DNA from 2 places in the Streptomyces sp. NPDC107522 genome. Region 2 is predicted to be linked to the other one. Evidence: riboswitches for the same ligand, from Rfam matches in the RefSeq annotation. Region 2 holds a riboswitch; the other holds the start of a gene.
What was found. A riboswitch is a leader RNA that binds a small molecule or an ion and turns the genes downstream of it on or off. The one in region 2 is predicted to bind glycine.

Region 1 (3,400 bases), on a different contig from region 2:
TCGACAGCCACTCGTGCTCCTTGCTGTAGCGCAGCTGCTGGGGGTTGCTCATGGCCTGAATTCTCCTGTACGCGCGGGAGTGGTGATGAATGGGGGACTGCTGGAAACGTGCGTGAACAGCGGAAATGTGCGCAGGGTCACGCGACGGACCGCTGCCAGTCTCTACGTCCGGCGTCGGCTTCGCCGCTTGTGGTGCTACTTCTGCCGCTTGTAGAACGGCAGCGCCACGACCTCGTACGGCTCATGGCTGCCGCGGATGTCCACGCCGACCCCGGCCGTTCCCGGCGCCGAGTGCGCCGCGTCGACGTACGCCATGGCGATCGGCTTGCCCAGCGTGGGTGAGGGCGCGCCCGAGGTGACCTCGCCGATGACCTCGGCGCCGGCGACGACCGGGTACCCGGCACGCGGGACGCGACGCCCCTCGGCGACCAGGCCGACCAGGACGCGCGGCGGGTTCTCGGAGGCGCGGGCGGCTGCCTCGGCGAGCGCCTCGCGCCCGACGAAGTCGCCCTCCTTCTCGAACTTCACCACCCGGCCGAGCCCGGCGTCGAAGGGAGTGAGGGAGGTCGACAGCTCATGCCCGTACAGCGGCATGCCCGCCTCGAGGCGCAGCGTGTCCCGGCAGGACAGCCCGCAGGGGACCAGGCCGACGCCCTCGCCCGCCTTGGTCAGCGCCTGCCACAGCTCGACCGCGTGCTCCGGCTTCACGAACAGTTCGAAGCCGTCCTCGCCGGTGTAGCCGGTGCGGGCGATGAGGGCGGGGACGCCGGCGACGGTGCCGGGCAGGCCGGCGTAGTACTTCAGGCCGTCGAGGTCGGCGTCCGTGAGGGACGCGAGGATGCCGGGGGACTGCGGACCCTGCACGGCGATCAGCGCGTACGCGTCCCGGTCGTCGCGCACCTCGGCGTCGAAGCCGGCGACCCGCTCGGTCAGGGCGTCCAGCACGACCTGGGCGTTGGAGGCGTTGGCGACGACCATGTACTCGGTCTCGGCGAGCCGGTAGACGATCAGGTCGTCGAGGATGCCGCCGTCGGCCCGGCAGATCATGGTGTAGCGGGCGCGGCCGACACCGACGGAGGCGATGTTGCCGACCAGGGCGTAGTTCAGGAAGGCGGCCGCCTGCGCGCCGGTGACAGTGATCTCACCCATGTGGGAGAGGTCGAACAGGCCGGCCTTGGTCCGCACGGCGTTGTGCTCGTCGCGCTCGGAGCCGTAGCGCAGGGGCATGTCCCAGCCGGCGAAGTCGGTCATGGTCGCGCCGAGCGAGCGATGCAGGGCATCGAGCGCGGTGTGGCGCGGTCCAGTGGGTTCGGTACTGCTCATCGGACGGTCGTCTCCCAAGGCAGGACGGGCGAGGTCGTTCCTCCCCATCTGTCATCGGAACCTGAGAGGTTCGCCACGACCGCCACGGGGACGATCACGGCTTGCACCTTGGGTGGAGCCACGCCTCTCTCTGCTGGTGGAGAGGGGGCGGCCCGCTTTTCAGATGTGCCTCGCCCGCGCGGTAACGGGGCCTGAGAGATTCAAGGGAGGGACTTGCTCCTTCGGCGCCCCAGCGCTGCACTGCTGGGGACTCTCCCGCGCGGATTCAAGCGGCCGGTATGCAGTTGGCGCGGACATCATTGCATGCCGGGCTCGTCCGTGGCAGGCCACGTCTGTAACCGGCTTGTGGCGGGAAGCGAACGAAAACACGAGAGATCCTCCATTACCTTCTCTTTACGCTCAGTGGGGATGGGGAATCCTGACCCCGGAGGAGGACGATGACGGTGAACCGCACCACGGCGTACGCCACGACCTCGGGCATCGCGCTGCCCAAGCAGCACACGGCCCCGGCCGGCGAAGCCCGCGGCACGTGCCCTGCACCCGTCGTCCGCGACCTGCGCGAGCGCTCCGGCCACAGCCCGCACGCCCTGCTCTTCGGCCCCAAGGACCTCGTCGTGGTCACCGGCCTGCCCGGCAGCGGCAAGTCCACGCTGATGGAGCGGACGGTGACGGGCATCCGCATCGACTCCCAGGACACCCGGGACCGCTGGGACGCCCGCATGCCCGGCTTCCTTCCCTACGGCGTCTACCGCCCCCTGGTACGCCTCGCGCACTATGCCGGACTGCGCCGCGCCCTGCGCTCCGGCGAGGGCGTCGTGGTGCACGACTGCGGGACCCAGGCCTGGGTGCGCGGCTGGCTGGCCCGCGCGGCCCGCCGCCGTGGCGGCACCCTCCACCTGCTGCTGCTCGACGTCACGCCGGACGCCGCTCTGGAAGGCCAGCGCGAGCGCGGCCGCGGCGTCTCCCGCTACGCCTTCCTGCGCCACCGCAGGGCGGCCGCCCGCCTGCTCGGCTCCGTGGAGAAGGGCGACCTGCCCCAGGGCTGCGGCTCGGCGGTACTGATCGACCGGTCGGCGGCGGACGTCCTGCGCCGGATCGGGTTCACGGGCTGAGCGACCCCGGGGCCTGGCCGGCCCTGGACCTGCCCCGCCCTGGACCTGCCCCGCCCCGACACCGGATAGCCTTTTGGGCCACAGACGTGGTTCACAGCAGGCGGTCAGACAGATGGACTTCCCAGCGGATCTCCCCGCGGACTTCCCGGCACAGACACACCTCCACCCGCACGGCGGCTGGCCCGGCAACGAGCTGGAGGAGGTGCTCTCGGCCTCCCTCGGCCTGCCGTCGGCGGGCGGCCGGATCATCGAGGTGCTGGGCCGCAGCTTCGTCTGGGTCCCCCTGCCCAACGGCGGCGGCCCGCACAGCGGCCCGCTGGACCTGCCCACGATGGAGATCGAGGGGCAGGCGTACGTCCCGGTCTTCAGCTCCGAGGAGCAGTTCCGCCAGGTCGTCGGCTCCCACATGTCGTACACCGTCGCCCCCGCCGTGGAGTTCGCCCGCGGCCTGCCCCCGCAGGTGGGCATCGCCGTGAACCCGGACGGCGTGGTCGGCGTCCCGCTGCCGCCGGTGGCGGTGGCCGAGCTCTGCCGCGTGGGCCGCACCCCGCTGGACGGCCTCACCTCCGGGGGCCGCGTCAAGCTCTACGAACCCGACTGGCAGGACGACCCGGTCGACTTCCTCGCGGCGGCCTCGGCCGAGTTCGCCGAAACCGGCGTCGTCGTCACGGCCCGCCGCTGCCTGGCAGCGATCGAGACGGCCGCCCCCGTGATGTTCATAGGCGTGGAACTCTCCCAGTGGGAGGGCGACCTGCGCACCGCCCCGACGGAGGCCCTGGGCCGTGCCCTGGGCAGGGTCCCGGTCCAGTGGCCGGTGAACCTGGTCTTGTTGGACGTGGCCCAGGACCCGGTGATCGAGTGGATGCGCCAGAAGGTTCGCCCCTTCTACCAGCGGGACTTCTGAGCGGCCTGAGGGGCAACGGCCCGACAGGGGCGCGGGGCTGTATCGATCTGCGGCTCCGCCG
Region 2 (3,400 bases):
CGTGCTGAAGGTGCGGCGGTACGACTTCTCCACGCTGACGCGTTCCGAGACGCTGCGGGGGCCTACGGATGATCCGGCCGTGGTGCGGGAGGCGGCGGCGCGGCTGCTGGATGCGGTGGACACGACGGGGGGTGTGCGGTTGCTGGGGGTCGGGGTCAGTGGGCTGGCCGACTACACGCAGGAGGATCTGTTCGCGCAGGCGGCGGGAGCGGCGGGAGCGGCGGGGGAGCGGGTCGAGTACACCGAGGAGGAGGGCGGGCACGAGGAGGCTGCGGAGGAGCGGCGGGATGTGTCTGTCGAGCGGCGGTGGGTTGCGGGGCATGACGTGCGGCATGTCGAGTACGGGCATGGGTGGGTGCAGGGGAGTGGGCTTGGGCGGGTGACGGTGCGGTTTGAGACGCCTGGGTCCGAGCCGGGGCGGGTGCGGACGTTTCGGGTGGACGATCCGGGGTTGGAGGGGGCGGATCCGTTGCCGTTGGTGTCGGGGAGGCCTGGAGGGGCTGGGAGAGGTGGGGCTGGTCGGGTTGGTGACGGGGGTTCGGAGACGGAAGTCGGTCTAGGGGAGGCTAAGGGCGGGGGCTTGGGGGAGACGCCTGCGGTGCCTGGGTAGGGCGGCGGGGTGCGCCGGCGTTGTTGCTCGCCCGGCGTGGGGGCCGGGCGGGGGTGGGTTCGCTCGCCCGCGCTGGCGGGGTGCCGCTGCGCCCACCCGTGCCGCCCCAGCGGCACGACTGCCCGCAGCTGCGTGGGAGAGGGGATGCCGCGTGCCGGGTGGGCTGGGTTGGCGGCGCGACCGGCTGCGTCGGAGAGGGGCGCCGTCTGCTGGGTGGGCGTGGGCGCGGTGGCGTGACTGTCTGCAGCTGTGTGGGGTGGAGGGTGCCCTGTGCGGGTGGGCGTCGGCTCAGGGGTGCCGTGTGTGGGGTGGGCGTCGGCTCAGGGGTGCCGTGTGTGGGGTGGGCGTCGGCTCAGGGGTGCCGTGTGTGGGGTGGGCGTCGGCTCAGGGGTGCCGTGTGTCGGGTGGGGCGTCGGCTTGGGGTACGGCTGGCTGCAGTTGCGTGAGGTTTAGGGCGGTGTCGGGTCGGCGGCGGTGCTGGGCGAAATTCAGTGGGTGGGTGTCGGCTCGGGGGAGCTGTGGCGGGTGAGCGGTGTGCTGTCAGGGTGGCAGGCCGCGGTGGCGTTGGTGTGGGAGGTCGTCCGACGGGGGGTGTCGACGTCGTGCGGCGGCTGGTCAGGGCTGGGGGAGGGCGGGTTTGTTTGGGGTGGGAGGCCTGTGGGTGGGATAGGCGGCGTTGGCGTGGTCAGCGGTGGGGGTGGGGCGTCTTGGGGCCCTTGTCGTTCGGGGTCTCCGTGCCTGCCAGCTTGCCGAAGTCCCGGTCCGGGGGTGGGGGTGGTGCGGCCACGTCCAGGCCGTAGTGGTGGTAGAGCTGGAGTTCCTGTTCGGGGGAGAGGTGGCGGCCTACGCCGAAGTCGGGGGCGTCCTTGATCAGGGCGCGGTCGAAGGGGACGTGGAGGGTGCCCTCCACCAGTTCGCTGGGCTCCAGGGGGACGAAGGCGTCCCGGGAGAAGAGGCCGGTGCGTATCGCGGCCCACTCCGGCACTCCGGTCGCGTCGTCGAGGTAGACCTCGTCGATGGTGCCGATCTTGGTGCCGTTGCGGTCGAAGGCCTTGCGGCCGATCAGGTTGCGCGGATCGATGTCGGTCTGCACGGGCCCTCCACTTGGTCGCAACTCATCCGTAAGCACTACGAAAAGGCACATCCGGGTGTGCGGCCACTCGAAGAACCGTGCGTTGACCCCGCTGGTAGGCTTGCTAGCGGCTGCTGACCCCGTGCGGGAGAGTCCTCCGGACACCATCCGGAGGCGCCGAAGGAGCAAATCCTCCCCGGAATCTCTCAGGCCCACGTACCGCACGGACGAGGTCACTCTGGAAAGCAGGGCGGGTGTCGACGGCTTCCGCTCTCACCGACGGTGAAAGCCGGGAACCCTTGGGTGACCCGGTGAAGCTCTCAGGTTGAGATGACAGAGGGGGAGGCCGTCCGGGTACCCGCGCCGTGGTGCCCCTCGAAGGTCGTGTCAGACCAGGAGGCCTCCGCAATGACCGCCCATCGCATTCCGCTCTCCGAGCTCGAACAGGGAATCCCTTTCGAGCAGCGTCATATTGGCCCCGATCATGAGGCTCGGGCCAAGATGCTCGCCCAGGTCGGATACGGCTCGCTCGACGAGCTCACCGCCGCCGCGGTCCCGGATGTGATCAAGAACGCCGACTCACTGGATCTGCCCGGGGCGCGTACCGAGGCCGAGGTGCTCGCTGAGCTGCGGTCGCTCGCCGACCGCAATCAGGTGCTGGACCCGATGATCGGGCTCGGGTACTACGGGACCTTCACACCGCCGGTGATCCTGCGGAACGTCATGGAGAACCCCGCCTGGTACACCGCTTACACGCCGTACCAGCCCGAGATCTCCCAGGGGCGGCTCGAGGCCCTGCTGAACTTCCAGACCATGGTGGCCGACCTCACGGGGCTGCCGACCTCCGGTGCCTCCCTGCTCGACGAGGGGACCGCCGCGGCCGAGGCCATGTCCCTGTCCCGGCGCATGGGCCGGAACAAGAGGGGGCTGTTCCTGGTCGACGCGGATGTGCTGCCGCAGACCATCGCCGTGATCGAGACCCGCGCCGAGCCCACCGGGGTGGAGGTCGTGGTCGCCGACCTCAGTGACGGCATTCCGGCCGAGATCGCCGGGCGTGAGATCAACGGCGTGCTCCTCCAGTACCCGGGCGCCTCCGGTGTCGTACGGGACATCAAGCCCGTGATCGAGCAGGCGCATGAACTCGGTGCCCTCGTCACCGTCGCCGCCGATCTGCTCGCGCTCACGCTGCTGAAGTCGCCCGGTGAGCTCGGGGCGGACATCGCAGTCGGGACGACGCAGCGGTTCGGTGTGCCGATGGGCTTCGGCGGGCCGCACGCCGGCTACATGGCCGTACACGAGAAGTTCGCGCGCAGCCTGCCCGGGCGGCTTGTCGGGGTGTCCGTCGACGCCGACGGGAACAGGGCCTACCGGCTCGCCCTGCAGACCCGTGAGCAGCACATCCGGCGGGAGAAGGCGACCAGCAACATCTGCACCGCTCAGGTGCTGCTGGCCGTGATGGCGGGGATGTACGCCGTCTACCACGGGCCCGAGGGGCTGAAGGGCATCGCCCGGCGGACCCATCGGTACGCCACGATCCTGGCCGCGGGGCTCATGGCCGGCGGGGTCGAGGTCGTGCACGGTTCCTACTTCGACACGCTGACCGTACGAGTGCCTTCGAAGGCCGCCGAGGTCGTCGCCGCGGCCCGGCAGAACGGTGTCAACCTGCGGCTCGTCGACGCCGACCACGTGTCCGTCGCGTGCGACGAGACCACCACGCG

Region 1: it holds a riboswitch for glycine, as region 2 does, so the genes downstream of both, gcvT (glycine cleavage system aminomethyltransferase GcvT) here and gcvP (aminomethyl-transferring glycine dehydrogenase) in region 2, are expected to answer to the same signal.

Annotation. Positions count from the first base shown of each region.
Region 1 is NZ_JBVKAU010000013.1:819-4,218, forward strand. It holds gene gcvH (glycine cleavage system protein GcvH) at 1-52, opposite strand, end outside; gene gcvT (glycine cleavage system aminomethyltransferase GcvT) at 196-1,323, opposite strand; glycine riboswitch at 1,362-1,469, opposite strand; glycine riboswitch at 1,493-1,591, opposite strand; gene ACZ7L6_RS31770 (AAA family ATPase) at 1,761-2,435, shown strand; gene ACZ7L6_RS31775 (enhanced serine sensitivity protein SseB) at 2,548-3,339, shown strand.
Region 2 is NZ_JBVKAU010000022.1:118,279-121,678, reverse strand. It holds gene ACZ7L6_RS39540 (DNA polymerase IV) at 1-610, shown strand, start outside; gene ACZ7L6_RS39535 (PRC-barrel domain-containing protein) at 1,296-1,703, opposite strand; glycine riboswitch at 1,818-1,914, shown strand; gene gcvP (aminomethyl-transferring glycine dehydrogenase) at 2,091-3,400, shown strand, end outside.